DNA from 3 places in the Shewanella aestuarii genome. Region 3 is predicted to be linked to each of the others. Evidence: predicted binding sites of a transcription regulator. Region 3 holds the regulator's gene; each other region holds the start of a gene.
What was found. Region 3 encodes sigma-54, which starts transcription at its own class of promoters, with help from an activator protein. Its sites were predicted from a motif close to GTTGGCACGNNNNTNGNNT; they were not measured.
Positions count from the first base shown of each region.

Region 1: the regulator sigma-54 is predicted to act here: its motif matches at 2,220-2,238, upstream of flgA (flagellar basal body P-ring formation chaperone FlgA).
Region 2: the regulator sigma-54 is predicted to act here: its motif matches at 1,506-1,524, upstream of flhA (flagellar biosynthesis protein FlhA).

Region 1 is NZ_CP050313.1:1,113,639-1,124,170, reverse strand. Features, by position in the region: gene HBH39_RS05175 (CheR family methyltransferase) at 107-946, opposite strand; gene HBH39_RS05170 (chemotaxis protein CheV) at 1,131-2,051, opposite strand; gene flgA (flagellar basal body P-ring formation chaperone FlgA) at 2,376-3,083, shown strand; gene flgM (flagellar biosynthesis anti-sigma factor FlgM) at 3,155-3,481, shown strand; gene HBH39_RS05155 (flagella synthesis protein FlgN) at 3,625-4,050, shown strand; gene HBH39_RS05150 (chalcone isomerase family protein) at 4,145-4,705, opposite strand; gene HBH39_RS05145 (DUF2947 domain-containing protein) at 4,735-5,214, opposite strand; gene HBH39_RS05140 (6-hydroxymethylpterin diphosphokinase MptE-like protein) at 5,373-7,850, opposite strand; gene pseB (UDP-N-acetylglucosamine 4,6-dehydratase (inverting)) at 8,303-9,298, shown strand; gene pseC (UDP-4-amino-4,6-dideoxy-N-acetyl-beta-L-altrosamine transaminase) at 9,295-10,443, shown strand; gene pseF (pseudaminic acid cytidylyltransferase) at 10,440-10,532, shown strand, end outside.
Region 2 is NZ_CP050313.1:1,156,886-1,167,417, forward strand. Features, by position in the region: gene fliR (flagellar biosynthetic protein FliR) at 1-294, shown strand, start outside; gene flhB (flagellar biosynthesis protein FlhB) at 304-1,437, shown strand; gene flhA (flagellar biosynthesis protein FlhA) at 1,573-3,672, shown strand; gene flhF (flagellar biosynthesis protein FlhF) at 3,703-5,091, shown strand; gene HBH39_RS05365 (MinD/ParA family protein) at 5,096-5,977, shown strand; gene HBH39_RS05370 (RNA polymerase sigma factor FliA) at 5,970-6,689, shown strand; gene cheY (chemotaxis response regulator CheY) at 6,733-7,116, shown strand; gene HBH39_RS05380 (protein phosphatase CheZ) at 7,130-7,864, shown strand; gene HBH39_RS05385 (chemotaxis protein CheA) at 7,880-10,090, shown strand; gene HBH39_RS05390 (protein-glutamate methylesterase/protein-glutamine glutaminase) at 10,114-10,532, shown strand, end outside.
Region 3 is NZ_CP050313.1:524,941-535,472, forward strand. Features, by position in the region: gene ptsN (PTS IIA-like nitrogen regulatory protein PtsN) at 1-388, opposite strand, end outside; gene hpf (ribosome hibernation promoting factor) at 391-678, opposite strand; gene HBH39_RS02485 (RNA polymerase factor sigma-54) at 704-2,185, opposite strand; gene lptB (LPS export ABC transporter ATP-binding protein) at 2,357-3,088, opposite strand; gene lptA (lipopolysaccharide transport periplasmic protein LptA) at 3,085-3,675, opposite strand; gene lptC (LPS export ABC transporter periplasmic protein LptC) at 3,662-4,222, opposite strand; gene kdsC (3-deoxy-manno-octulosonate-8-phosphatase KdsC) at 4,219-4,785, opposite strand; gene HBH39_RS02510 (KpsF/GutQ family sugar-phosphate isomerase) at 4,787-5,764, opposite strand; gene HBH39_RS02515 (calcium/sodium antiporter) at 5,800-6,762, opposite strand; gene mlaF (phospholipid ABC transporter ATP-binding protein MlaF) at 6,985-7,809, shown strand; gene mlaE (lipid asymmetry maintenance ABC transporter permease subunit MlaE) at 7,796-8,581, shown strand; gene mlaD (outer membrane lipid asymmetry maintenance protein MlaD) at 8,617-9,090, shown strand; gene HBH39_RS02535 (MlaC/ttg2D family ABC transporter substrate-binding protein) at 9,101-9,754, shown strand; gene HBH39_RS02540 (STAS domain-containing protein) at 9,751-10,083, shown strand; gene HBH39_RS02545 (BolA family protein) at 10,155-10,406, shown strand; gene murA (UDP-N-acetylglucosamine 1-carboxyvinyltransferase) at 10,421-10,532, shown strand, end outside.

The DNA.
Region 1 (10,532 bases), 590 kb from region 3:
ATGTAGCAAAGGGTATGCCAATATTTTCGAAAAAGGGAGTTAGAAGGAATAGATGCAAAAAATAAAGCATACAATCCAATTACCGTATGCTTTTCGGTTAGTTAGATTAGGTTTTCTTTTGATAATAGATGCCAGGATTACACCGAACCATATTAAACTCGTCCGTCAAACCGGCAATTGACTCTGAAGCCCCAAGAAATAATATCCCCTGAGGATTTAAAGCGGCAGCAAATTGCCGCAAAATTTTTGCTTTTGCCTCCGGTGCAAAATAAATCAACACATTACGACAAAAAATAATGTCGTATTTCCCCAGCAACGAATAGCTTTCAAGTAAATTATGGGCCCGAAAGTTAACCAATCGCTTAACATTATCTTTCACTTTCATATTGCCATTGGGCAAAGCATCAAAAAACTGACGCTTACGCTCATCAGATAAACCTCGGGCTAAGGCTAAATTGTCATACTCAGCATTTTTACAACGCTCAAGCATCGATGGTGATAAATCAGTTGCTTGAATTGCTACACCTCCGGGTAATGCACCCGGTCTACGCTGCTGATACTCCATCACGGTCATGGCAAGAGAATAAGGCTCCTGCCCAGAGGAACAAGCCGCAGACCAAATGCGTAAGGGGCGCCCTAACTTTGAATACTCGGGTAACAATGCATTTTGCAGTAAATCGAATGGGTATTTGTCACGAAACCATAAGGTTTCGTTGGTGGTCATAGCATCGATGACTTCTGAGCGCAATTGACGCTCAGTAGGTCTCATTGAATGTTTAACAACGTCTGACAGAGAGGGGAGATTATATTTCCCCATAAGAGGTGCTAGACGACTTCTTACTAGGTATTGCTTATTTTCACCCAATACGATGCCGCTATGTTGTTCTAAAAACAACCTAAACTGATTATATTCTGATTCTGCGAGTGATTTATTGGTCACATTCACATCCTAAACAAATCGAGCTTATCCTTGCTCACTAAAATTATGACAACGATATGATTTACGCTAAAGTCTTTGAACTCATGATTTAACTTCCACAAACTGACTTTAATTTTTATCAAATCTAACTATCTAAATTGCCATTATTACACATTACTCAACAACTTGAGCAGGACTGACTATCAATCAATTACAAACTTAAATGCTTGTTAACCGCAGCAGCTAATTCATCTGGGTTAAACTTAGCGATAAAGTCATTAGCACCCACTTTTTGCACCATAGCTTGATTGAAAACACCACTCAATGAGGTATGCAATACCACTTTAATATTTTTTAACTTTGGATCATCGCGAATTTCCGCTGTTAAGGTGTAACCATCCATTTCTGGCATTTCAATATCTGAAATAATCAATGGAATTTCATGCGATACATCATTCATTTCACTGGCAATAGCTTTTAATTTATCCAGTGCTTCTTTGCCATCTTTTGCCGTATCGATTTGTAAGCTTAAAGACTCAAGTGAACGAATAATTTGCTTACGTGCCACCGCAGAATCATCAATAACCATGATGTGATAATGCTGTTCTCTGTCAATGGTTAGCTGCTTGTCGACTTCTTCGCTAATGGCTGTCTTTACTGGTGATATTTCATCGAGAATTTTCTCAACATCTAAAATTTCAACTAACTCACCTTCAATTTCTGTCACCGCAGTAAGGTATGAATAACGCCCTGCACCTTGAGGCGGAGGCATAATATCAGACCAATTCATATTAATAATACGTTCGACTGAACTGACTAAGAACCCCTGCACACTGCGGTTATATTCCGAGATGATAACAAAACAGTTTTCTGTTGAGGTGATAGGTTTTCCGCCTGTAGCTGCACTCAAATCAATCACAGAAATGGTCGCACCTCGGATATGCGCAACGCCTTTTACAAAAGGATTAAGCTTAGGAAGCGAAGTTAATGGAGGACATTGAAGTACTTCCTTAACTTTAAAAACGTTAATCCCGTACCTTTGACGCCCATTAAGCTTAAATAACAACAGCTCTAAACGATTTTGGCCAACGAGTTGCGTACGTTTGTTAACGGATTCCATTATACTCGACATAACACTGCCTTTTTGTTATTAAATTTTTGAACTAAATAGATAATAGCTTGTTTTACCTATCTGAATACATCTTTAAGTGAATAAACCACTCAGTAAGCCCTATGGTTTAGTGTGTTACACTTACTTGTGTTGTCTCTATCAATGCCGCAACCCCAATTGATCATATTTGTAGGCATATTATTTGCTTAACCATAACAACAACCGTGATCAGTGTGATTGTTTCATCAAACTAGTCATTTTATTGTCACTTGATTCAGCTTAATTAACACTCATGATGAAATTTAGTATAGGTGCAATCTCACAAAACAAGCTAGTATCCCCATGATGAAAGTAATTTATTTATGTTTTGGCTATTTATTGTTTAATTCATTAGCGTCCTATGCCAATGAAGTATCTTCTGTTCCAGCTATATCGACCATTACCCAAATGGCTGAAGATGTAATTCGAAAAAAAATTCAGCTAGACAATAATGCTAAGTTAATGATTACCCCACAAAACCTTGAAGGAAGATTAGTTCCTCCGCGTTGTTTTGAACCGTTATCAGTAACGTTAGCCAGTGACCGAGAAATTGCCCGCAACAACACGGTTAAAGTCAGTTGTAACACCCCCGATTATGACTATCCTTGGCTGATTTACATCTCTGTACGAGTTGAAATTCTTTATCCTGTTGCCGTAGCTGCCGAAGTCATTGCTCCCGGCACCCTCATTTCAGAGGAACAAATACAAATTGACTACATAGATCAATACAGTTTACGGGGGCAATATTTTTCTGACACAAATGCTGTCATTGGAACAAGATCCAAAAGACGTATTGCTAAAAGCTCCCCAATTCTTGGTAACCAATTATGTTTTGTATGTAAGGGCGATGCGGTATCCATTTATGCCAAAACTGAACATTTGCAGATAAAAACCTTAGGTGAGGCCCTACGCGATGGCAATATTGGCGAATCTATCAGCGTCAAAAATATAAATTCAAACAAACAATTAGAAGCAACGGTAATTGGCATTGGCGAAGTTGAAGTTAGAATGTAAAATAAACTAAAGTTTTTTCCCTTGTGGCCGATACCCTGTTTGGAAAACCGAAATTAACGCTGGAGCCTAACATGGCAATTGACATTAACAAGCTAAAATCTGCAACGAGCACGCCAATACAAACGTCTCGCGACAGTAAATCAGCTGCAGGCACAACTCAAGCGGCACCCAAAACTGCTGCGGTAAAAGCTGACTCGGTGAGTATTACCTCACAAGCGCAAGAATTACAAAGTACGCAGGCAAAAATGGCTAACTTACCTGAAGTCGACCAAAAGAAAGTGGCTGAAATTAAATTGGCAATTTCTGAAGGCCGTTATAAAGTCGACCCAGAAAAACTTGCAGCTAATATTGCAAACTTTGAAGCACAATTAAGCGGACTCAAATTTAACCAAGACTAAAGTGTAAAACCTGTCTTACTTATTCGACTTTTTACACTGTCTTGTTGAATTTATCTTAGTGCAAATTGATGCCTAATTAGATAAATAATCGCTTGTCGCCCGAATGGCGTCACAGACAAATGTATCAAAAATATGAGTAATGTATGACAGACATAGCCACACTACTTTCCCATCAGCAAGGTATTTTAACCTCGCTGAAGACAATCATATCCGCAGAAAAGCAAGCTTTACTCGATCAAGATGCCGATGCCTTATTAAAGCTGGCTCAAGACAAGCAGCAATATCTAATCAATTTAAAGCAAAATGACGATACTCTGGCAAAACACCCAGACAAAGCATTACTGACCAGTGAACCCACATTGATTGAAAAAGTGGCAGATTCCAAACTAATTTTAGCGGAATGTAAATCATTAAATCAGCAAAATGCCAACTTAATTGAACTAAATATTGCAAGTATGAATCGATTATCCCAAGCATTACAGGTGAGTCGAAACGCTTCCAGTTTGACCTATAACGATAAAGGTAAAACTTCGACCATTTCAACATTAGGCAATGACTTTAAAGCATAACCTTAACTGTATTACCAATAAAAACGGCACTTTTTAAAGTGCCGTTTTCTGTATAAATAGCTTCTAAAAACGTAGCGATTATAGCCAGTTCAGGTTAATTACCCAGCATTGCCTTCTTTAAACTCTTTTGAGCAGGTTTATCACCTAACCAAATGTTAAGTAAGGCTTGTCGAAATGCTTCACCTGCAACTTCACCCTGCTGTTGTTGATTTTTTAAACTAATCACACCTTGGTCTTTAGTTAACACAAAAGTAAACTGATCACCTTTTTTAATTTCTGCACTAAATAACGCCATAAACTGATCAATTTCAGCTTTTAGCGCTTGAGGCTTGCCATTGGTTGCCGCATCAAAGCCTTCATTAATCGCTTCAATCATTTTATCAGAGGTGATCATTCCTGAAGTGATATTCAAACGGATAACCGCTACAGGCTGTTCAATCACATCAGATAACGCAGTTTGATGATGTGGCAAATACAAACTACCTACATACAAGTCCATGAAAAACTTACTACGCACACCTGCACCATTTAAGATTAAAGTGTGCTCAGCCATATTCAATGACTCACTCAACTCTATTCCTGAAACTGATTTTGCATTAACTATGGGTGATAAGATAAGTGCAGCGGTTAAACTTAAAACGGATAAAATCTTCATAATGCTCTTCTATATGTGGAAATAAAGCGTTAGCCCCTAACGCCTAACTTGTACTGTCCATTTTGCTCAAACATAAGCGCTTGTTTTTGATTTGGAGAAATTAATAATGGACCATCATCAAAAAACAAAAAGCATTTCCAATTGCAAACAAATACATCCCATCGTGTTTCAATGACCTGATATTTTTCATAGCAAAAATACACTTTTGCATCATCAGGCCATTGGATATACTCAATTACCGCTTCAGGTAAGGAGTTATCATTTGAGTCCCATGCCGATTGCCAATGCTCAGTTGCTGACCAAGCATCTTGCTTAGCAGGCCAATCACCTTTCGCAAATTGTTCTGCACGACTACTTTTGTTACTAATCCATTTATTCCACACCTCCATTGAACTCTTCTCACTAAGAGGCTTAATCAAGGATTTATCGTCTTCACTCACGGGGAGATCTTTATGATTAAAGATCCATTTACGCTTGTAGGACTCAAGAGGAATATAAGAAATTGACAAGAATCACTCCTTCAAAGGGATTAGCACTAAGATAAAGGAGAGATTATAAAGTGTTTACTTCATCTTTGAAACGACTTGTAATCCGTGTAAGCTCATTCCACAAGTCAACCCACAAAAATCATGGGTTGAGCCTTCAGAATTAACGCTAAATATGAGTTTTATGCAGTTAGTTTGTGCATGTATTGCTTAGCTAACTCATTTTCAGGTTCGACATTTAATGCATTAACAAAGGCTGTTTTAGCTGCGTCATATTGTTTAATATCAAACATATAAACACCTAAACTAACCCAAGTAACTACATCTTCAGGGTATTTTTCCAGGTAATCTAAATATAGATTCACTGACTCCTGCACCTTACCCATTAATTTCAAGACTTGTGCATGTTTAACAGTATGCGCATCAGTAAAATGCGATATCTCTTCAAAACCAAGTATGGCAGTATCTAAATCATTAGAGTGTAAAGCGGTACTAATCAGTTGTTTTAATTCACTTATACCTCTCTGTTCTTGAGGGATATTAAGAATGGCCTGCTTTGCATTCACCAAATCACCTTCAAGCTCATATTTCACACTCAATGCAAACCAATATAGCGCAGATGCCTCTTCGTTTTGATTTTCGTAATGAGTCAAACTACGCACCATCTGAGAAATACCGGCTAAATGCTTTTCATTTTTTAAAAGCTCAATTTTGGTTCTAACTGGCTTTAAGTTTGATCTCGCCTTGATATAGCTTTCATAGGGCTTATCTGATGTTGTGGTACTTAAGGTATATTCTTTTACTAATTCTTCGACTAACTCTGAATTTGCAATACGAGTATTCTGTGCGTTTTTATGGTTTTGCAGCCAAATCAAAACACGCCCGGTTTGCTTATCCTCTCGCCAACTGTTTGCTAATTCGCTAAGAGGAACATCTACGTCAAGTTCTTTTAGTCGACAATTAACTTTACTTAAAGAAGCTGTAACTACCTTCAATAGTTGACTAACCGCGGCATTAAAACTTTTATAATACGCATAGGTCTGTGCAATTTTTTGTTCTGGAGTCAATGAGCCAATTTGCTGTACTGATAAAAAGCTCATAAATTGAAGATAACCAAATGTTTTGATTAATTTAATTAACCCACTGTCACTGTTGTTAATTTTTAGTTCAATTCTGGATAGTTGCTTATTTAACTTGGCTGATTGTTTTAGGTCGCTTTTCAACAAATCTAACTGTGCACACAAAGGTAACGCTTGCTCAACTAACTTTTCTACTTTTAGTAGCTTATCTTTAAAAGCATTTATTTCATTGCGTGTATTTTGTAACTGCTGTTTGGTATTAAAAGCTGAAAACTTTTGCTTCACTTGTGCAAAAAATGCTTCACTACTGATGACTTGCTCACCCAGAATCACATTTTTTGCGTCTTGACATTTTACCTTGTCAACTTTTGCGGCTTGTGCCGCAAGATTGATAAACTCCACACCGTCGGTTTCTGCTATTTTAGATTGCATCACTTCTAATGCGGTATACATTTGAATCGTTGTTTCCGCTAATTGGCCATCATTGGTTTCAACCCATTGTCCAATATGACCAAGAATCGCCGGGTTAATTTCAGACTCTAAGCTCCCTTTTGCATGTGTGTGACCATCCGGGGAAAAACACAAGTCCACACCACTTAACAAAATGTGCTTGAATTGCAATGCGATAGCGATATTGATGGCGGTATTGGTTACAGTAGGCCCATCACTGATAAAGTTTTGCTCATTACTCCATGGTAACTGTTGTCCTAAATAACACTTCACCCCCGCCCATTGGCCGACAATTTCAGAAGCCGCATGATAAGCATTAACAAGTAGGGTTCGATCTGAAAGTGGCAATAATCCCCGGCTGACACTGAGACTTAGCGGCAATGGATCGATCGTCATCACTATATGCGGAATAATCCCCGCCGCTTCCAATTTTCCTGCCACACGAGAAATAGCAATAATAAACAATTGCTTTTGATTTAATTTTATCCACTCAATTTGGCCATCAACCGAGGGGCCTCCAGCTACGACAATACAAGTCATTGCAGAAAAGTTATATTCTGACAATATCGATATCGCAGGCACTTGATTATCGGCGGCATTATCTAACTGCTTGGTCATGAATTTTTGAATTGACAATATATTAGTCAATTTCATCGATGCTACTTTCAATGTTGTCTGGATCATGCTTTTTAAGCCTAGATAGCCCTCTAAATGCCCCGCTGCGGCTCCTAAAGAATGACTAACACGACAATAGAATTGCTGAAAATAGATTTGTAATATAGGGCTTTCTAGTAGGGTGGCTAACTCATCAAAGTTACAGATAAAAATATCATGCTGTTGACGCTCAGGAATATCGATATTCAATACTTGTGTCACCTCTTCAAGTTCAACAAAGATGAACTTACTTCCTTTGGGTAACTCCATTTCCATTACATAATTTGCCAATAAGCCAGAGTCTAAGCCAATGACAATATGTAAAGTATTAGTTAATTCGAACTCTTGAAATCGCTGTTTAAAAAGGGAGGTAGAATCTAACTTTTCAAATTGATACTGATTGATAGCAGGAAAATAATGCTCATTAAAACGACTCAATTTAACGGTTTTTAAAGCAGGATTAATTAAGGTATTCATTGTTTTCCCTGTATTTAGCCACAACCATGATAAAAAAACGACACTCGCTGGCTGCGTCAAAAAAAAGTTATTTCATATAAAATCGAGCATTTTTAGCTCTTCTTACATCTTATTAAGCAAAAAATGAACCAGTTTCTCATAAAATAAAATATACTTTTGTAAAACAAAAAGAATACTCTACTCTTATAAAGAAGAAGAGTAACCATATGATTTATAACTATTAAAAATAAATCATTTTAACATGGATGATTTATACTCTCTTCAATAATATTTTTTTGTTTTTCATAACAAATGTCAAAGTCGCACAATACTAGCTTCTGGTCTGTTTTTTGCTTTGATACTTTAGGTAATATATGGAACTATGGCAAAGGTTGTGACAATAAGCCTATAACTATCACAATTTAAACGCGTTTTTACTAATAGAGTTACGCGCCATTTGCGCAGGAGAAATTATGTTTAATAATAAGTCAATTCTCATTACCGGAGGCACAGGCTCCTTTGGGCATAAATATACCCAAACTCTATTGCAACGCTATAAGCCCAAACGGATTATTATCTTCTCTCGAGACGAGTTAAAACAGTATGAAATGCAACAACGATTTGATCAAAGCTGCATGCGCTACTTTATTGGTGATGTCAGAGACAGTGATCGTTTAAAGCAAGCCTTTAAAGATGTCGATTTTGTTATTCATGCTGCAGCAATGAAACAGGTACCTGCTGCAGAATATAACCCGATGGAATGCATTAAAACGAATATCCATGGGGCTGAAAATGTTATCAAGGCTGCAATCGTTAACAATGTTCAAAAAGTGATCGCCCTTTCGACAGATAAAGCCGCGAATCCTATTAATTTGTACGGTGCAACTAAATTAGCCTCTGATAAGTTATTTACAGCAGCAAACAATGTCGTTGGCACAGGCCAAACTCGTTTTTCTGCCGTCAGATATGGCAATGTTGTCGGTTCTCGTGGCTCTGTTGTGCCTTATTTCAAAAAGTTAATTGCTGATGGTGCCACCTCGTTACCTATAACCCATCCGGATATGACACGCTTTTGGATCACCCTGCAAGAAGGGGTCGACTTTGTTTTAAAAAACTTCGAGCGTATGCAAGGTGGTGAGATTTTTGTTCCTAAAATTCCCTCGATTAAAATTACTGATTTAGCATCGGCTTACGGTAGTGGCCTTGAACATGAAATCGTGGGTATCCGCCCTGGTGAAAAAATGCATGAAATCATGTGCCCAGGCGATGACTCTCATCACACCATTGAATTTGATGATCACTTTGTTATCACTCCCAGTATTAAATTCTTCGGTAAAGAAATGAACTATTATATCAATGCTCTCAAAGAGAAAGGTAAGCTAGTACCTGAAGGATTTGAGTATCATTCAGGCAACAACAGCCACTTTTTAACCGTAGACGAAATCACCAAACTGGATTCATTAGCATGATCCCCTATGGTAAACAGGATATTAACCAAACCGATATTGACGCGGTGATTAATGTCCTCAAATCAGATTACCTCACTCAAGGCCCTAAGGTACCTGAATTTGAGCAAGCAATATCGCAGTATGTTGGCGCAGTACATGCAGTTGCTGTCAATAGTGCCACATCAGCACTGCATATTGCCTGTTTAGCACTCAATATTGGCGAGGGTGACATCGTCTGGACAAGCCCGATCACCTTTGTCGCTTCAGCAAATTGTGCCCTTTACTGTGGCGCAAAAATAGATTTTGTCGATATTGACCCCATCACGGGTAATATGTGTCCAAAAGCATTAGCACAAAAGTTAAAAATAGCTCTTAAAGAGGGGCAATTACCTAAAGTTGTTATCCCTGTTCACATGGCGGGCCACAGCTGTGATATGCAAGCCATAAACCAGCTATTAACGCCGTATAATATTCATATTATTGAAGATGCCTCCCATGCTATCGGAGGCCAATACCAGCAAACACCTATCGGCCAATGCCAATACAGCGATATCACTATTTTCAGCTTCCATCCTGTCAAAATTATCACTAGTGCCGAAGGCGGCATGGCTACAACTAATGATCAAAATTTGGCTGACAGTATGAGGCTACTACGTAGCCATGGCATCACAAAACAACCTGAGAAAATGCTCCGATCAAATGAAGGTGACTGGTATTACGAGCAACACCAATTAGGCATGAACTATCGAATGACTGATCTCAATGCCGCATTAGGTTTGAGTCAATTAGTTCGTGTGGATGAATTTGTCGCCCAGCGAAACCGGCTAGCACAAGCATATCACTCATGCTTAAATGGCCTAGCCATTGAACATGTTAGCCCACTGTCTGATAGCTACTCAGCTAGGCATTTACACATCATTAGGCTAGGTAATGCATCAAAAAGACGAATGATTTTTGATGCAATGAGAGCCGCTGGTATTCAGGTTCATGTGCATTATTTTCCCGTTCACTTACAACCTTACTACCTTAACCTAGGTTTTAAAGCTGGCGATTTTAAACAAGCTGAGCAATTTTATGAGCAGATCTTAACCCTGCCTTTATATCCTGAATTAACCACTGCACAACTTGAATATATTTGTGCCACATTGAAGGGATTGCTTGAATGAATGTCGCAATCATTCCCGCGCGCGGTGGCAGTAAGCGCATCCCCCATAAAAACATTAAACCGTTTAATGCTAAGCCTATGATTGCTTAT
Region 2 (10,532 bases), 630 kb from region 3:
AGCTTGGCTATGTGGGGCAGTTATATGTTTGGCGCTGCGCTAACCATGTCAATATCAGCGATTGTGGCGTTATTATTGATCAACTTATCTTTTGGTGTGATGACTCGAGCATCACCACAGTTAAATATTTTTGCGATTGGTTTTCCTGTTACCATGGTGAGTGGTTTGTTTATTCTATGGCTTACCTTAGGACCCATCATGGCCCACTTTGACGAAGTGTGGTTGTCTGCCCAGCGATTGATGTGTGACATTTTACAATTACAGTGCCAAATTGATGGCAACGTAATGTTTTAGGAGCGATGAATGGCAGATAATGATAGCAGCCAAGAACGCACAGAAGCCCCCACCGCGAGGCGTCTAGAACAGGCGCGAGAAAAAGGTCAGGTCGCACGATCTAAAGAGTTGGGCACTGCAGCTGTATTAATTTCCGCAGCAGTGGGGTTTGCCATGACTGGGCCCTCAATCGCCAGAAGCTTGCATGCCATCATGTCGCAACTATTTACCATGGAGCGAGACCAAATTTTTGATACTAACTCCATGTTTCGTGTATGGGGCGTGGTGGGTACCGAGTTAGTTGGACCCTTAATCAGTTTTATTGCCTTATTAGCTTTAGTGTCATTTATTGGCAATGTCGCCTTAGGCGGCTTGTCATTTTCAGTAAAAGCCTTCATGCCTAAAGGCAGTAAAATGAACCCGATTAATGGCTTTAAACGCATGTTTGGTACTCAAGCTTTAGTTGAATTAACCAAGGGTATTGCGAAGTTTTCTGTGGTTGCATTTTCTGCGTATTTACTTTTAAGTTTTTATTTTTATGACATTTTAATGTTATCCACTGATCACCTTCCGGGTAATGTTTATCACGCTTTAGAGCTGTTAGTGTGGATGTTTATTTTACTGTGCTGCTCAATGCTGGTGATTGTTATTATTGATGTGCCATTTCAAATTTGGAATCACAATAAACAATTAAAAATGACCAAACAAGAAATCAAAGACGAGTACAAAGACAGTGAAGGGCAACCCGAAGTCAAAGGTCGCGTCAGGCAAATGCAGCGTGAAATGGCACAAAGACGTATGATGGCTGAAGTGCCGAATGCTGATGTGATTGTGGTTAACCCTGAGCATTATGCGGTTGCAGTCAAATATGATGTGACTCGTTCATCCGCGCCTTTTTTATTAGCCAAAGGCGTAGATGATGTTGCTTTTAAAATTCGTGAAATTGCCCGAGAACATAACGTTGCTATTGTTTCTGCTCCCCCTTTAGCTCGCGCCATTTACCATACTACTAAAATTGATCAGCAAATACCTGAGGGTTTATTTACCGCAGTGGCTCAGGTATTAGCCTATGTATTTCAGTTAAAACAATATCAAAAAGGTAGAGGACGCAGACCCACACCTATCCCGCTAAATCAACCCATTCCGGATGACTTAAAGCATTAATGATTTAATGGATTAAAATTCGTTCAATCAATCTAACTATTAGTCGTTTAATTCCCTAGCTATCGGTTATTGGCTTAGTTTTTGCTTTGTGCTTGTTAACGCGTCAAATAATTTACAAGTAAAAGGCTTTCGCTAATGGATGTTAAAGCAGCATTTGGGCAATTTAAACAAATAAGACCCTCATCTTTCAAAGGTATTGGAACTCCACTTTTAGTGTTAGCTGCGCTAGGCATGGTAGTGTTGCCTATTCCTGCATTTCTGCTCGATATCTTGTTCTCATTCAATATAGCTTTAGCGTTAGTCGTATTGTTGGTCGCGATTTATACCGATAGACCACTTGATTTTGCGGCATTTCCAACCGTACTTCTGGTTGCAACTTTACTTAGATTAGCATTAAACGTAGCCTCAACTCGGGTGGTTTTACTTGAAGGTCACAATGGTGGTGATGCCGCAGGTAAGGTGATTGAAGCCTTTGGCTCTGTGGTGATAGGCGGTAATTACGCGGTTGGTTTAGTGGTATTTTTAATTCTTATTATCATTAACTTTGCTGTAGTAACCAAAGGTGCAGGACGTATTTCAGAAGTGAGTGCCCGTTTCACCTTGGATGCCATGCCTGGTAAACAAATGGCTATTGATGCTGACTTAAATGCCGGTATCTTAAATCAGGAGCAAGCCAAAATTCGTCGTGAAGAAGTTACCCGTGAAGCAGACTTTTACGGCGCGATGGATGGTGCCTCTAAATTTGTAAAAGGGGATGCGATTGCTGGGATCATGATTCTTGTTATCAACATCCTGGGCGGCTTTGTGATTGGTATGGTGCAGCATGGATTAGACTTTTCTAGTGCGGTTGAAATCTATACTTTACTGACAATTGGTGATGGTTTAGTTGCTCAAATACCTGGCTTACTCTTATCTATTGCAGCGGCGTTAATGGTGACTCGTCAGAATGAGTCTGGTGATATGGGCCAGATGATGATTAGCCAAATGTTTGACAACCCCAAATCCTTAACTATTGCGGCTGGCTTATTATTTGTAATGGGTATTGTGCCTGGTATGCCTCACTTTGCATTTCTTTCTTTTGCCATCATTACTGCAGGTGCGGCTTATTTTGTTCACAAGCGGATTAACGATAAAAAGGCTCAAGCCTTAGAGCTAGCAACCAAAGGGCCAAGTGAAGTTAAAGATAAAGAACCTAAAGAGTTAAGCTGGGACGATGTGCGTCATGTTGACACTATCGGTTTAGAGGTTGGTTATCGCCTGATTCCTTTGGTTGATAAAGGTCAAGGTGGTGAATTACTGAGCAGAATTAAAGGCGTTCGTAAGAAATTGTCACAGGAGCTCGGTTTTTTAGTGCCAGCAGTGCATATTCGTGACAATCTAGACCTATCGCCAAATGCCTATCGGATCCATTTAATGGGGGTTGTGGTTGGCGAGGCTGAAGTAAGGCATGACTGCGAGTTGGCTATCAATCCAGGGCAAGTGTATGGCAAACTTGATGGTATACAAACTCGTGATCCTGCCTTTGGTTTAGAAGCGGTTTGGATAGTGCCTGAGCAACGCGAACATGCTCAAACACTTGGTTATACCGTCGTTGATACTGCAACCGTTGTTGCGACGCATATTAGTCAGTTGTTAACTAATAATGCTGCCAAGCTATTAGGTTATGAGGAAGTTCAGCAGTTAATGGATATGTTATCCAAACAATCGCCTAAGTTAGTTGATGGCTTTATTCCTGATGTTATGTCACTCGGTAATGTAGTGAAAGTGATGCAGAATTTACTTAATGAAGGGGTATCTGTACGCGATTTACGTACGATTGTGCAAACCTTGTTGGAGTATGGTACTAAGAGTAATGACACCGAGGTATTGACCGCCGCAGTTCGTATCGCCTTAAAGCGTATGATCGTACAAGAAATATCAGGTCCTGAGTTAGAAATCCCTGTCATTACTTTGGCTCCAGAGTTGGAACAGATGTTGCATAAATCAATGCAGGCGACAGGGGGAGAAGGACCGAATATTGAACCAGGCCTTGCAGAACGTATGCAGCAGTCGTTATTAGATGCTGCACAGAAGCAAGAAATGGTCGGTCAGCCAGCCATTTTATTGACATCAGGCATGCTCCGTTCAACCTTGTCACGATTTGTTAAGTACACTATTCCAAATTTACGGGTGATTTCTTATCAAGAAATCCCTGATGAAAAACAAATTCGAATTGTTTCAGCGGTAGGTCAATAGTGATAACGTCTGAATTAAGAGGTGGGTTAAGTGAAAATTAAACGATTTTTTGCCAAAGACATGCGCGCAGCGTTAGCGCAAGTTAAAGAGACCCTAGGTTCTGACGCTGTCATTATGTCGAATAAAAAAGTGGCAGGGGGCATTGAAATTGTCGCGGCAGTGGATTACGACGAACCTAAAGTTAATGTCGCCATGAAAACGCCAGCACCGGGCTTTATGGACATCAGTGAAGACAGGGTATCGCTTGCATCAAGTTCAACCATTAAAGCGCAAACCAAAGTTAGCCCACCACCGGTTGCTGATTCTTTACAAGCACTATTAGAAAAACAACAAAGCCGCTTGAGCCAACAGTTACAGCCTCAATCTGATGAGCCCGATTTACCAGAGTGGGCTCGCCAACTCCAAGGGGCTAAAGAAGGTAAAACACCAAAACCTCAATTCCAGCAAGCTGTATTTGATAAGCCTGTAAAAAGTAATAAAGCACAATCAGCTGAAATTAATGAGTTACGTGAGGAAATGGCATCGTTACGCAGCTTACTCACTCACCAAGTATCATCTTTGATGAATGACCAAAAAAAACGCAAAGACCCTGTGGGTGCTATGCTTGAAAGTAAATTACTTGCAGCAGAGTTTTCTGCGCCAGTAGCAGCTAAGTTAGCAGGGTTAAGTCAACATTATACACCAGCAGATTTAGTGCGTTCGTTGCCGCAAAGTTTAGCCAATTTACTTGATAATCAAGGTGACGATATCGTAAAACGCGGCGGCGTGGTGGCGTTTGTGGGGCCAACAGGTGTTGGTAAAACAACATCGTTAGCTAAAATTGCCGCCCGCTTTGCCGCTCATCATGGCGCAGAGCAGGTTGCGTTAATTACTACCGATCATTATCGCATTGGAGCCTATGAGCAATTAGCAACTTATGGCAAAATAATGGGGTGCCCCGTTAAGCAAGCACATGATCTTGCAGAACTTGAACAAATTTTATACCAGTTTAGAAATCGTAAACTCGTGTTAATTGATACCGCCGGTATGGGGCAGCGTGATATGCGCTTATATCAACAACTTGATAATTTAACGGCAAATAGTCGAATTCCTATTCGTAGTTATTTAGTGATGTCGGCAACTGGCCAGCGTCGCGTTTTACAAGATGCTGTTGAACATTTTAAACGCATCCCATTATCCGGTGCGATTTTAACAAAATTAGATGAATCAGTATCGATTGCAGGAGCGCTGAGCGTTCTGATTCAAAATGAGTTACCATTAAGCTATGTTACTGATGGCCAACGTGTTCCAGAAGACATGAAAGTCGCAGATACCTTAGCTTTGGCTAAGCAAGCGTTAGCCGCTTTAAATGAAACCGAACAACCAATGTCTCAAGACGCAGCGGCATGGTCCAATGATATGGCTTATGCATTCGAGTAATAATATGACCCGTGATCAAGCAAGTGGTTTACGTATGATGAATCAACCTAATAACGAAAAAGTTAAAGTAATTGCCGTATCCGGTGGTAAAGGCGGGGTCGGTAAAACCAGTGTGTCGATAAACACTGCCGTAGCGTTAGCAGAAAAAGGTAAGCGAGTGTTGGTGTTAGATGCCGACTTAGGCCTAGCTAACGTTGATGTCATGCTAGGTATTCGCGCTGAGAAAAATTTATCTCACGTGTTATCTGGTGATGCAGAATTAGACGACATTATTGTTCGCGGCCCTAAAGGTATTGGTATTGTGCCTGCCACATCTGGCACACAAGCAATGGTTGAGTTAACGCAAGCTCAACATGCTGGCTTAATTCGAGCCTTCAGTGAAATGCGCACTCAATTTGACATTTTAATTGTTGATACCGCTGCAGGTATCTCTGATATGGTGTTAAGTTTTTCACGCGCATCGCAAGATGTCTTGATTGTGGTGTGTGATGAACCCACCTCAATAACTGACGCATATGCACTGATAAAAATCTTAAGTCGTGAGCATGGGGTGTTCCACTTCAAAATAGTTGCAAATATGGTGCGAAGTTTGCGCGAAGGTATGGAATTGTTTGCTAAACTCAGTAAAGTGACTGACAGATTTCTTGATGTTGCACTTGAACTTGTTGCAACAGTGCCATTTGATGAAAATTTAAGAAAATCAGTACGTAAGCAAAAATTGGTAGTGGAAGCTTTTCCTAAATCGCCTTCCGCCATCGCTTACCATGGATTAGCAAATAAAATTATGAGTTGGCCGGTTCCACAGCAGCCTGGTGGACACCTTGAGTTTTTTGTTGAGCGCCTAGTGCAACGTAAAGAAACACAAGAGGGTAGAGCGAGTGAATAAAGCCGCAGCGTATACTCAGTTCGATAATAAAACATCCGTTGTTGAACAGTATGCTCCGCTGGTAAAGAGAATTGCCCATCATATGCTGGCTCGATTGCCTGCATCGGTGCAACTCGATGACTTGTTGCAGTCAGGCATGATTGGTTTATTGGAGGCATCGTCAAAATTTGACGGCAGCAAAGGAGCAAAATTTGAAACCTTTGCAGGCATCCGCATCCGAGGTGCTATGATTGATGAAATACGCCGTGGTGATTGGGTGCCTCGATCAGTACATCGTAATCATCGTCGAGTTGCACAAGTGATTGATGAGTTAGAGCAAGAGCTTGGCCGAGATGCCCGTGATACAGAAATTGCAGAAAAACTTGATATGTCGCTCAATGAGTACCATCATATTTTAAATGATGTTTCTGTTGGGAAAATCATAGGCATAGAAGATTTAGGCGTTTCTCAAGATGTGCTAGTCACGGAAGGTGATACACCAGACGAAACATTTGAATCTTTAGCTGAGACTCAATTCCAATCCGCAATGGTTGAAGCAATTAAAACATTGCCAGAAAGAGATGCATTAGTGCTTTCGTTGTATTATGACGAAGCATTAAACTTAAAAGAAATTGGTGCAGTTCTTGATGTCAGCGAATCGAGGGTTAGCCAGATATTAAGTCAGGCTATGCTCAGATTGAAAGGCAAGCTCAAGCATTGGACACAACAATAATTATTAATTAGAGCACTAGAGTATCAGCTCACCGGAGGAAACCTTGGACAAGAATATGAAGATTCTCATTGTTGACGATTTTTCAACAATGAGACGTATCATCAAGAACTTGTTGCGAGACTTGGGCTTTAACAATACCCAAGAAGCAGACGATGGCTCAACAGCCCTACCTATGTTGCAAAAAGGCGATTTTGACTTTGTTGTAACAGATTGGAACATGCCAGGTATGCAAGGCATCGACTTATTAAAAGCCATAAGAGCTGACGATTCATTAAAGCATTTACCCGTGTTAATGGTAACTGCTGAAGCTAAACGTGAGCAGATTATTGCTGCGGCGCAAGCTGGTGTAAACGGTTATGTTGTCAAACCTTTTACTGCAGCTACCCTAAAAGAGAAGTTAGACAAGATTTTTGAACGTCTCGCTTAAGCAAGGATAAGTTATGCCGGCATCAACATCGGGATTAATCTCTCTCGAACAGGCCCAGCAACTTGTTGAACTGCTTAGTGCGGGAGAGCAAGAAAAAGCTGATGAAGTCGTTAGAGAGCTCGCTACACCATTACAGCGAGAATTATTTGAAGAAGTGGGTAAATTAACTCGCCAACTTCACAATGCTCTGCAAGACTTCCAATTGGATAACCGTTTAACTGAATTGGCGACGACTGAAATACCGGACGCTAAAGAAAGATTAAACTACGTTATTGATATGACTGAACAAGCTGCAAATAAAACAATGGATGCAGTTGAAGAATGTCTACCTTTGGCCGATACAATAATCAGTAATATACAGTCAGTTACACCTATGTGGGATAAATTGATGAAAAGAGACATTGAGCTCAGCGAATTTAAGACGCTTTGCTACGATGTTCAGCAATTTATGTCGCACAGTGAGCATGACTCGAATCGATTGCGACAATTACTCAATGAAATTCTTATGGCACAAGATTTCCAAGATTTAACGGGGCAAATGATCCGTCGAGTGATTGATTTGGTTCGTGAAGTTGAAAGTAATCTTGTTTCTATGTTGACGGTATTTGGCGACCAACCGTTATCGGAAACTGTTGCAAAAGATAATAAGATAGAAGCAGAAGGCCCCATTATGAATGCCGAACTGCGTGATGATGTAGTGGCTGGCCAAGATGAAGTCGACGATCTGCTATCTAGTCTGGGTTTCTAATTAGGAGTCAATTTAATGTCATTTGATGTTGATGAAGAGATACTCCAGGACTTTTTAATTGAAGCTGGTGAGATTTTAGAGCTTCTACAAGAGCAACTTGTCGCTCTTGAAAATAATCCTGATGACAGCGATTTATTAAATGCGATTTTTCGTGGCTTTCATACCGTTAAAGGCGGTGCTGGCTTTTTAAGTCTGACACCAATGGTAGATGTATGTCATGAAGCCGAAAACACCTTTGATTTGTTAAGAACAGCTAAACGAAGTGTCAATGCGGAGCTGATGGATATTATCCTGCAAGCCGTTGATGCCATTAACACGATGTTTGCACAAACTCAGCAAGGTGAACAACAAGATCCTGCCGATCCTGAATTGCTTGATAAATTGAAGTTGCTGAGTTCAGGTGCTCCGCTGCCATCAGAGTTGGGTGAAACCTATGAAGAAGTGACCGAAGAGTCAGTTGTTGAGCTCGTAGAAGAAATCTCTACAACATCAGAGCCTGAGGTGATTGAAGATAGTCCAGCATCTGCATCGATTGATGAAATTGATGAATCCGAATTTGAAGCCTTATTAGACGCACTACATGGGCAAGGCAAAAGCCCGACTAGCTCAAGTGTCGTTCAGTCAACAAACGAGCAAGTCGCTCCCCCGCCAACAACCAGTGCAGCCACAAACAGTGACGAGATAACCGACGATGAATTTGAAGCGCTGTTAGATGAGCTTCATGGCTCAGGTTCATTTAAAGCACCAGGTGTTAATCCAGCTCCTGCTGTAATCGAAGAGCCTAAGCAATTAGTTGATTCAGATGATATTACAGATGATGAATTTGAAAGATTGCTTGATGAGTTGCACGGTAAAGGTGCTGCGCCAACAAAATCTGTAGAATCATCCACTATCGAGGCAGCCGTAACAGATAAAGTAAGTCAACCTGTTGCTGCCAAAACGGTTAATGTTGCCCCGGCTGTTAAAGCTAAACCTGCTCCTGCGGCTAAAGAGCCTGAGGTGATGAAAGATAAAGCGCCAGCAAAAGCTGCGCCATCAGTGCCGCAAGGTGAGACAACGGTGCGGGTTGATACCTCACGTTTAGATCAAATCATGAATATGGTTGGTGAACTTGTGTTAGTTCGCAACCGATTAGTCAGTTTAGGCGTAACTCGTGAAGACGAAGAAATGTCTAAAGCTTTAGCTAACCTTGATTTAGTAACTGCAGATCTTCAGGGTGCAGTAATGAAAACTCGAATGCAGCCAATTAAAAAGGTATTTGGTCGCTTTCCTAGAGTTGTTCGAGATCTCGCACGGACCTTAAACAAAGAAATTGATCTCATTCTAATTGGTGAAGAGACCGATTTGGATAAGAACTTAGTCGAGGCATTAGCAGACCCTTTAGTTCACTTAGTCAGAAACTCCGTTGATCATGGCATCGAAATGCCCATCACGCGTGAAGCAAACGGTAAGCCACGCACTGGTACCATCACATTATCGGCCAGCCAAGAAGGCGATCACATCTTATTGAAAATTGAAGATGATGGCGCAGGCATGGACCCTAACAAGTTAAAACAGATTGCGATCAGCCGCGGGGTGCTTGATGAAGACGCCGCTGCAAGAATGACAGATAATGAAGCATATAATTTAATTTTTGCACCGGGCTTTTCTACTAAAGTTGAAATTTCAGATATTTCTGGACGTGGTGTTGGTATGGATGTGGTTAAAACCCGCATCACTCAACTTAACGGCACGGTTCATATTGATTCAATGCTTGGAAAGGGCACTGTCTTAGAAATTAAAGTGCCACTTACGTTAGCGATTATGCCAACCTTAATGGTTGATGTGTCTAAACAAGTGTTTGCTTTGCCGCTTTCAAGCGTAAATGAAATCTTCCATCTTGATTTAACCAAAACCAATATTGTTGATGGTCAATTAACGGTTATTGTTCGTGATAAAGCCGTACCATTATTTTACTTAGAGCATTGGTTACATCGTAACAAAACTAAGTTTAAACATGGTGATAAAAAACATGGTCATGTTGTGATTGTACAACTGGGCACCATGCAAATAGGCTTTGTTGTTGACGCCCTAATTGGTCAAGAAGAGGTGGTTATTAAGCCATTGGGTAGTATGCTTCAAGGCACGCCGGGCATGGCTGGTGCAACTATTACCTCTGATGGTGGCATCGCGTTAATTTTAGATGTTCCTGGTTTATTAAAACATTACGCCAAAAATAAAAAATAAAGTTCCATTATTTAAGGAATGAAATGGCTATAAAAGTACTCGTAGTTGATGATTCAAGCTTTTTTCGACGTCGGGTCAGTGAAATTGTTAATCAAGATCCTGATCTCGAAGTTGTTGCGGTTGCTGTTAATGGGCAAGAAGCGGTGAAAATGGCCGCTGAGTTGAATCCTCAAGTCATTACGATGGATATTGAAATGCCTGTCATGGATGGCATTACCGCCGTCCGTGAAATTATGGCCTCGAATCCAATTCCCATTTTAATGTTTTCATCATTAACCCATGATGGTGCTAAAGCTACTTTGGACGCATTAGAGGCCGGCGCGTTAGATTTTTTACCCAAGCGCTTTGAAGATATCGCAACTAACAAAGAAGACGCGATATCTTTATTGCAACAGCGTATCAAGACCTTGGGACGACGTCGCCTTTACCGCCCTATAAGCCG
Region 3 (10,532 bases):
TGAGTGTGAGTTTGTCTGATAACCTTTCTGCCATTGAAGATAATGTACTGAGGTGCTGCTGACATTGATCGGCAGGAACTAACAGTGCAAACAGTAAGTCAACCGGTTGTTTGTCGATGGCATCAAAAGCAATAGGCTCTTCGCATTTGATAAAAACGCCTATTGGGTGATCAATAGTTGTCAAGCGACCATGCGGGATCGCAATACCATTGCCTATACCTGTGCTGCCCATTTTTTCGCGAGCCACTAAGCTTTCGAAAATTTCTTGTGAGGAAAGGGTCGGGTACTGGGCAGCGACTAAGTCGCTGATTAATTCCAGTACCTTTTTCTTACTGCCCGGTGTGGCACAGGTAGTGCATTCCGGCTGCAGGATGGTACTAAGTTCCATCGTTAATGCTTAGTCAATTTCTCTTTGTGTTTAATAACCTGACGATCGAGTTTATCGATCAGGGCGTCTATGGCTGCGTACATGTCACTGTTTTCTGACATGGCAAATACTTCAGCGCCGTTTAAACTCACTTTAGCTTCTGCTTTTTGTGATTGTTTTTCAACGTTCAGTACCACGTTGACATTATTGATCTGATCGAAATGTCGTTCAAGCTTTGTGAATTTTGTCGCGACATATTCTCGAAGTGACTCGGTAATTTCTACATGATGTCCTGATAAATTGATTTGCATATAGTTCCTCCAATCGCTTAGTAGGTTATAAACTCTTACGTTGGTTTGAGGGCGGGATCATCATCGCTTCACGATATTTCGCGATAGTACGACGCGCAACATTAATCCCTTGCTCGGCCAGCAGTTCGGCCATTTTACTATCGCTTAATGGCTTTTTCTGGTTTTCAGCCGCAACCAGCTTTTTAATAAATGCGCGGATTGCTGTTGAAGAGCATTCTCCGCCATCGTCAGTGCTAACGTGGCTAGAGAAAAAATATTTCAGTTCAAATAAACCCCGTGGGGTGTGCATGTATTTTTGGGTGGTAACCCGTGAAATGGTAGATTCATGCATTTCAACGGCTTCAGCAATATCATTTAACACCATAGGTTTCATGGCTTCTTCACCATATTCAAAGAAACCTTGTTGAAATTGCACAATGCAATTGGCGACTTTAAGTAAGGTGTCGTTGCGACTTTCTAAGCTTTTGATAAACCACTTGGCTTCTTGTAAATGGCCACGAATAAATTGGCTATCTGCTTGGTTTTTGGTACTGCGAGCCATTGAAGCATAGTGCTGATTAATACTAATTTTTGGCATGTTATCTGGGTTTAATTCAACTACCCAGCGGCCATTCTTTTTGGTCACTGATACATCTGGAATAACATAATCGTCATCAGGGGGGGAGATCATTGCCCCTGGACGCGGATTCAGTGATTGGATTAGCTCTATAGCTTCGCGTAAATCATCTTCTTTGAGCTTGGTTTTTCGCATTAAGGTGCGAAAATCTCGACCAGCGATCAAATCTAAATAGTCTTTGATCAACAGTTTTGCGTTTTCAATGTGCGGCGTGTCAGGGGCATATTGCATTAGTTGAATTAATAGACACTCACGCAAGTCTCGTGATGCCACGCCTATTGGGTCAAAATGCTGAATGCGCTTTAATACGGCTTCAACTTCGTCAAGCTCAATATTTTCATCGCCCATCGCCTCTAAAATATCTTCAGTGCTTTGGGTTAAGTAGCCTGTGTCATCAATGGCATCAATAATGGCTGTGGCAATGGCTAAGTCGGTTTCGGAAAATGGGGTTAGGTTTTTTTGCCATTCTAGATGTTCATATAAGCCTTCAGAGGTTTCACCTTGAAATGGCATATCATCACTTGGCAGGTTACCAGAACCTGAACCAGACATTGGCGATGCGGTATAGACTTCATCCCAAGAGGTGTCCATTGGGAGTTCATCTGGTAGTTGTTCTTTGGTTAGTGATTCTGCTGTATCGACGTTTGAGGTATCTCTTTCAACCGCAGATACCGAGACTTCATTGAAGTCGGTGTCAGATTGATCTTTTGACTTTTCAGTGTTTAATGGTGAAAACTCATCTTCCATTTCTAGTAGGGGATTTGAATCTAATGCCTGTTGAATTTCTTGCTGAAGCTCCAATGAAGATAACTGCAACAACCTAATCGCTTGTTGCAGCTGTGGGGTCATCGTTAGATGTTGACCCATTTTTAGTTGGAGTGAAGCTTTCATTACGACTAATCCCTAGATGAAATATGGTTTGCCACACAGATTATACAGTAATTCATTACTGAAATAGTTAATTAAAACTGAATGTTAGTTGTTATTTTATCCGTTAACATTGTGACTGTGAATCACTGATTGAATTTAATCATCGTTGATTTAAATTACACCTCAGATTAACTATAGCTTGAATTGTTCGCCTAAGTATACAGCCCGAACTTGCTGATTGTTTAGGATCTCTTCCGGTGTGCCTTCGGCAATCAAATTACCTTGGCTAACAATGTAAGCGCGTTCACATACATCAAGGGTTTCACGCACATTATGGTCGGTGATCAGTACCCCTAAACCACGATTTTTTAACTGTTGAATAATTTTCTTGATATCAATAACCGAGATGGGGTCTACCCCTGCAAAAGGTTCATCTAATAAGATAAACTTAGGGTTTGCCGCTAATGCTCGGGCGATTTCAACTCGACGACGTTCACCCCCCGATAATGCCATACCTTGGCTGTCTCGAATATGTGTAATGTGGAACTCTTCTAAAAGATGTTCAAGTTCTTCTAAACGTTGCTCATTACTGATTTCTTTGCGAGTTTGCAATACCGCCATAATATTATCGTGTACGGTTAGTTTTCTAAAAATACTCGCTTCTTGAGGCAGATAACCGATGCCCTTACGTGCTCTTAAATGCATGGGGTCTGCGGTTAGGTCGTCTTCATCAATGAGTATTCGGCCGTTGTCGCTTTTTACTAGTCCTACAACCATGTAAAAGGTAGTGGTTTTTCCTGCACCATTAGGGCCCAATAAGCCCACAATTTGACCAGTTTTAACGGTTAAACTGACGCTTTTGACAACTTGGCGGTTTTTATAGCTTTTAGCTAAATTTTCGGCTTTTAAGGTAATTTGAGTCATTGGTTACCTTGTTTTTCTAGCTGGGTTTCAGGGCTTTTTGGCTGACTAGCAGGATCAGCCTCTTGGAAGTTTTCTGGCTGAATAATAGTAATGACGCGATCGTTACCTGTGCCTGTACTTTCTGCAACTAATTCCTGAGCATTTATGTTATAGCGGATCATGTTGCCGGTAACTTGGCTGCCCGCTTGATCAAGCTTAGCATTACCAGTGAGAAGTAATGTGGTCGTTGCTAAGTCATAACGAATTTCATTTGCACTGGCTGTACCGACGCGGCCATCATCTAATTCTTGAGAGAAGGTCGCAGGATTTCCGGTGGCAACTAAGGTTTGGGTTTGTCCGTTCTCGCTTGAAAAGGCTCTTAGCTCATCTGCATTGATATTAATTGAACCTTGGGTGATTTTCACAGGGCCATTAAAGATGATTTGATTGTTTTTAATGTCTGCGCGTTGACTGACTGCTGCAATTTTTAATTCTTGCTGTAAATCACCTTCTTTAGCTGAAGTGTTAAATGACAACACACTGAGGGCGAATAGGCATAATGCACTAGCGCGAGTAAAGTATGTTGATGATAACTTAGTTTGGTTCATATGTTCCTTCTACCTGACTTAGCAAGGTAATTTGTTCTGCGTTTAGCTCAGCATGTAAACCTAAGCCTTTAATTTGAAATCCATTGCCTTTTAATAGTACCCACTCTTCTGAACGACCAATCATGGTTTCTAAATCCATTGTCATTTGTTCAGTAGACAAAGATTGAAGTGGTTCAGTCATATCGATAGCATCGATAATAACATTGTTGAGTAAACTTACTTCATTGATATCTTGGTCTAAAATGGCTTTTTCGGCGGTCAGTTGCCATAGAGCTTCACCGTTTTCTGGGTAAATGAGCAAAACGGGTTCAGTAAATAAGGTTTTGTTATTGCTAGCATAATGTTCCATATGCTTGGCCGTCATTTTATTGTCAATGTAACCTTGTTCATTAAATACAGTAGTTTTTAAGTCTTGTGCAATATAATCGGGACGCTCAATATTATTACTTTTAGTCAGGTCCATTTGACTGCGCTTGAGCTGCACTTGCCAGTAAAGTGCAAGCGCTAAGCCAAAAAAGGCACAAATGGCGAGAGTGGAACGACTCATATACTCATTCCATGGGCATCTTCAAATTTATTTTGGCTTAATAATAATAAGTCAGTCAGCTCTCGTAGTGCGCCATGTCCCCCTTTGATATTAGTAACCATATGACAATGTTGCTTAACAAACGGGTGACCATCAGCAACACAAACTGCAAGCCCTACGGCTTTCATGACAGGTAAATCTACCATGTCATCACCAATATAAGCCACTTCATCCGCGCTGACGTTATACTTTTTCATTAGTGTATTAAAGGGTACAAATTTGTCGTCGACACCTTGGTGAATATCGCATATACCCAATGCTGTCATGCGGTTTTCAACAATTTTAGATTTACGCCCGGTGATCACCGCAACATTGAAGCCGCTAGTTAGCACCGAGCGTACGCCGTATCCATCTCGAGTATGGAATGCTTTTGATTCTTCGCCGCTGTTGCTTAGATAAATGCGACCATCAGAAAATACCCCATCAACATCGCAGATAAGCAGTTTTATTTTTTGCGCACGTTGCCAAATATCATCGCTGATAGGGCCATAAAAACCTTGATGGGTTTGAGCATTGTCAGCCATGTTAAATCACTCCTGCTTTTACCATATCGAGCATATTTAATGCGCCAACGGGTTGCTGTTTATCATCGACCACAATTAAACCATTTATGCTTTTGGATTCCATCACTTGTAGGGCTTGTGCAGCTAACACATCGGCTGGGCTAGTCACACAATTTGCGGTCATCACTTGTGATATTGGGGTGGTACGTAAATTTACTTCAGCATCAATGACTCGGCGTAAATCACCATCAGTAAAAATACCGACTAAGGTGTTGTTATCATCAACAACCGCTGTCATGCCAAGGCCTTTATTAGAAATTTCGTATAAGGCTTGGGTGATACAGATATCTTGCTTAACCAAAGGTAAGCTATCACCTTTATGCATAATATCATTAACTTTTAATAATAATTTACGGCCTAGAGAACCACCTGGGTGCGAGAGGGCGAAGTCATCACGAGTAAAGCCCTTGGCTTGCAATAAAGCAACAGCAAGTGCATCACCCATCACCAGTGTTGCTGTGGTACTGGATGTTGGGGCTAATCCAAGTGGACAGGCCTCTTCTGGGACTTCTATACATAAATGCAGTTTGGCTAGTTTTGCCATGTTGGATTCCGGTTTGCCAGTGATTGCAATAACCGGCACACCCATTCGTTGGATAACGGGCATTAGGGTTAGAATTTCACTGGACTCACCAGAGTTTGAAATAGCTAGAATAATGTCGCCTTTGGCTAACGCGCCCAAATCCCCATGGCTTGCTTCTCCTGGGTGGACAAAAAATGCCGGTGTACCTGTGCTAGCAAAGGTTGCAGAAATCTTATTGCCAATATGGCCTGATTTTCCCATGCCCATGACAATGACTTTACCTTTGCATTGCATGATTAATTCACAAGCTTGGCCGAAGGCATCAGAATCAACAAATTGATAAAGATTGTCTAAAGCTGCTTTTTCAATATCAATAACCTTACGGCCCCATTGGCGAAATTGATCTTGGTTTGCCATGTCTATCTCTCTTTGAAAATGTCCTTTATGCCCCATTAATGAGCGCTGAAAACAGCGTATTGGTACGCAATAAAGGTAACGAGTAATAATGCGCCATGCCAGCGTGTAAGCTGTTTTTTTGCTCCGCTAGATAACACTAGTACGGCTAATGCGGTGCTAGTGGCTAGCACCATATAAAAATCTCTATCTATGGCTGCGGCGTCAACTGCGCCTGGAGCAATAATGCCCGGTATGGCTAACACTGCCAAAATATTAAATAAGTTTGAACCAACAATGTTGCCAATGGCTAAATCGTCTTCTTTTTTTAGTACACCGGCCACACAGGCTGCTAGTTCTGGCAAACTGGTGCCAATAGCAATAATGGTTAAACCAATCACCAAATCGGATAAGCCATAGTATTTGGCAATTCCAACCGCGCCATCAACCATCCAACCGGCTGATAAAGGGAGCAAAACCATACCGATAATGATCCATATGATAGCATGAATTGTCTTAACGTCTTTAGGGATCTCATCATCCATTTCTTGATCTAACGCATCTGCTTCTTTGTTACGCATTGCTTGGAAAATAAAGGTTCCCATCACTAACAAAAAGGCTGCTATAAGAATTAAGCCTTCCATTCGCGTTAACGTGCCGTCATGGATTAAATAGCCAGCTAAAACCGTGCCCGCTAACATAATTGGAATTTCACGTTTTAAGGTCTGTGAACCAACGGAAATGGCACCTAATAGGGCTGTTAAGCCTAGTATTAAGGTGATATTGGCAATGTTAGAACCCAGTACATTACCAATTGCGGTGTCGTTCATGCCATCCATTGATGCTGTTGCGGCAACAAACATTTCTGGTGCTGAACTTCCCATCGCAACGATGGTTAAGCCAATAAGCATGGGGGGTAATCCAAGATTACGCGCAAATGCTGATGCACCGTAAACAAACTTATCAGCACTATAAATTAATACCGCTAAACCAGCACATAATAATAAAATATTAACTAACATGAGATCCCTTCAATTTAAATTCTGGGGCTATTTTCCCTGCAAATGCACTAAATTGAAAGTATCAATAACAATATGAGAATTTATTTTAATCAGTTAGCTGTAAGGTTAATTTAGTTTCATAATTGATGTGTTTTGTGGTGTGCTTGTTGTTAGGTCTGCAACATTGACGTAAAATCTAATAGTCATTGAAATGCTAGGACGGCCACTATCTCTTCAAATATCATGTCTGATACATCAATTGTACTCAAAAATCCATTAGTAGAAGTTTCACACCTTAGTTTTAGTCGAGGTGAAAAAGTTATTTTTGACGATATTTCACTGATTATCCCCAAAGGAAAAGTGACAGCCATCATGGGACCCAGTGGTATAGGCAAAACCACCTTACTTAAATTGATTGGGGCGCAGTTAACACCTGACAGTGGTGAGGTTTTATTTGATGGTCAAAATATTCATCAATTATCACGCAGTGAGCTTTATCAATTACGCAAACGTATGAGTATGTTATTCCAAAGCGGCGCTTTGTTTACTGATATGAATGTGTTTGACAATGTCGCCTTTGCGTTGAGGGAACATTCTGGTCTGCCTGAGGAAATCATTCGTCGTATTGTTTTAATGAAGCTACAGGCGGTTGGTTTAAGGGGCGCGGCTTATATGATGCCAAGTGAGTTGTCTGGCGGTATGCAACGTCGCGCTGCGTTAGCAAGAGCGATAGCATTAGAACCTGAAATGGTAATGTATGATGAGCCATTTGCAGGGCAAGACCCTATTTCTATGGGGATGCTGGTTAAATTGATCCGTGAATTATCTGATTCGTTAAAGCTCACTTCAATTGTGATCTCTCACGACGTAAAAGAAGTACTTGGTATCGCTGATTATGTTTATGTGGTTGCAGACAAAAAAGTGATTGCCAAAGGTACGCCAGCAGAGCTAAGAGACGCTGACAATCCTCAATTAAAACAATTTATTGAAGGAGCTCCCGATGGGCCTGTTCCATTTCATTATCCAGCTGCCGATTATTTACAGGAGTTAATTAATGCAGGGGATTAATTGGATTGCAGATATAGGCCGCTATGCTATCGGGCTGATTGCAAGTTTAGGCAATGCAGGATTACTGCTATGGCGTGCACTGGTGCACATGCCAAATCCTAAAAAGATGATGCCATTAGTTGTGAAGCAAATTTATGTGCTTGGCGTACGTTCAATGGTGATTATTATTGTATCAGGTTTGTTTATTGGCATGGTGTTAGCGCTTCAAGGCTACACTTTGTTAGTCGACTTTGGCACTGAAGACAGTTTGGGGCCTATGGTGGCACTTAGTTTATTACGTGAGCTAGGACCGGTTGTTACAGCGCTGCTGTTTGCTGGGCGTGCTGGCTCAGCATTAACCGCCGAGATTGGCCTGATGAAATCTACTGAACAGTTATCTAGTTTAGAAATGATGGCGATTGATCCTTTAAGGCAAGTGATTGCTCCACGTTTTTGGGCTGGAGTGATCTGCATGCCATTACTTGCCTTGATGTTTAGCTTAGTAGGTATTTTTGGCGGCCACCTTGTCGGGGTTGAGTGGAAAGGCATCGACAGTGGTGCATTTTGGTCAATTTTGCAGGCATCCATTGAATGGCGACAAGATATTGCCAATTCAATCATTAAAAGTACGGTGTTTGGTATAGTGGTTACCTGGATAGCCTTATACCGAGGCTATGAAGTGATGCCCAATCCAGAAGGAATTAGTCGAGCAACCACCTCTACGGTTGTGCAGGCCAGTTTAGCGGTTTTAGCCTTGGACTTTTTGCTGACGGCAATCATGTTCGGAAATTAAGATTAATTCATTAACTTATTAAGTGGTTTAAGCGTATGTTGACACGGAAAATTGAGTTGTTAGTCGGTCTGTTTTTACTGTCAGGATTGATTGCGTTTTGTGTATTGGTCTTCAATGTGGCTAATGTCAAAGTAGACACTCAGGATAGTAAATATTCACTTATTGCTGAATTTAATAATATTGGCGGACTTAAAGTTCGAGCACCGGTAAAAGTCGGTGGCGTGGTTGTTGGGCGAGTTTCTGAAATTACTCTTGATGATCGTAAACTGGTGCCCATTGTCACCTTGACCATGGATAAGCGTTATGATCAGTTTCCTGAAACCAGTAGTTTATCTATTTTAACTTCCGGTTTACTTGGTGAGCAATTTATTGGCTTAACCCCAGGCTTTATTGATGATGATATTGCTATGCTTGGTGATGGCGATAAGGTTCATGACACCCGAGGCGCGCTGATTTTAGAAGATTTAATTGGTCAGTTGTTATACAGCATGTCTTCAAAAGATAAATAGGAGCGAGTTTATGCAAGCACTGTCAGTCCGTATATTTCCTGTGATTTTATTGCTATTGAGCACGCAGATATTCGCTGCTGAGGTAAACACTAAAGATCCTTATGAATTAGTGAAGCAGGTTTCAAATCAAGTTTTTGACCGTTTTCAGCAAGATAAGAGCTTAATCACTCAAGATAAAAATTATATTGAAGTGATTGTTACCGATGAGCTAATGCCTTATGTCGATTACAAGTACACGGCTTACAAGGTAATGGGCCAATATTTGCGTGAAACCAATGATGATCAACGAGATCGCTTTGTTGAAGCATTTAAAAGTTATTTGATTGCCACCTATGCGCAAACCTTGACTGAGTATAGCGATCAAACCTTAGCATTTGATCCTGCCGTTGATTTCCGTCAAGAAAAGTTTGCTGATGTTAATATGCAGATTATTGAGAATGGACGTCCACCGATTAAGGTACAGTTTAAAGCGCGTCGCTTGAAAGATGGCACATGGAAGGTATTCGATTTAGTTGCTGAAGGAGTGAGCTTGCTGGCTTCGAAACAATCAGAAATATCCAATTTAATTCGTCAACAAGGCATTGAATCAGTGATCACTATGCTGAATGAGAAAGCGCAGCAGAAAATAGACAATCAAACGCAAACGGGAGGCAATCCCGCGTGATTAGCTTTGAACAACAGGGCGAGACTTGTTTACTGCAAGGGCAATTAACTCAAGATGAGGTCACACAATTGTGGCCTAATCGTCATCAACTATTTACTGCATCCACCCAAGTGTTAGACTTGTCGGCTTTGACTTATGCTGATAGTGCCGGTATCGCCATGCTATTAGCTATGAAAGGATTCCCAAGCATTGAGGGTGTAACGGATAATGAGCAACAATCCGCTGCGAATGTGCCCATGTCACGGACCTTAGTTAATCCTAGTGCTCAATTAACAAAAATGATTGAGTTATATGATTTAGATGCATTTTTTGCTGCATCAGCAAGATAAATTAACCCAGTAGTTATTTAACGAATTTAGAAGTTTGCTGCCAAAGCCAGCTTCGTAAAAAGGTAAAATTCATGGATTGCAAAGTTATTGAGCAAATTCTTTTAGACGCTTTACCCCTTTCAGAAGTACACGTCACATCAGATGGTAGTCATTACAAAGTGGTGGCTGTGGGTGAGTGCTTTGAAGAAATGAGCCGAGTAAAACAGCAACAGGCTATTTATGGGCCGTTGGCTGACAATATCGCTAGTGGTGAACTACATGCGTTAACCATCAAGACGTTTACGCCGACTCAGTGGAAGCGTGAAAAACTTTTTAATATGTAATCATCGAGAAATCAGTGGATAAATTAACCATTAAAGCTAGCCAGCCTTTAACAGGCAATGTAGTGATATCAGGCGCTAAAAATGCTGCGTTGCCAATTTTGATGGCAGGGGTATTGGCTGAAACCG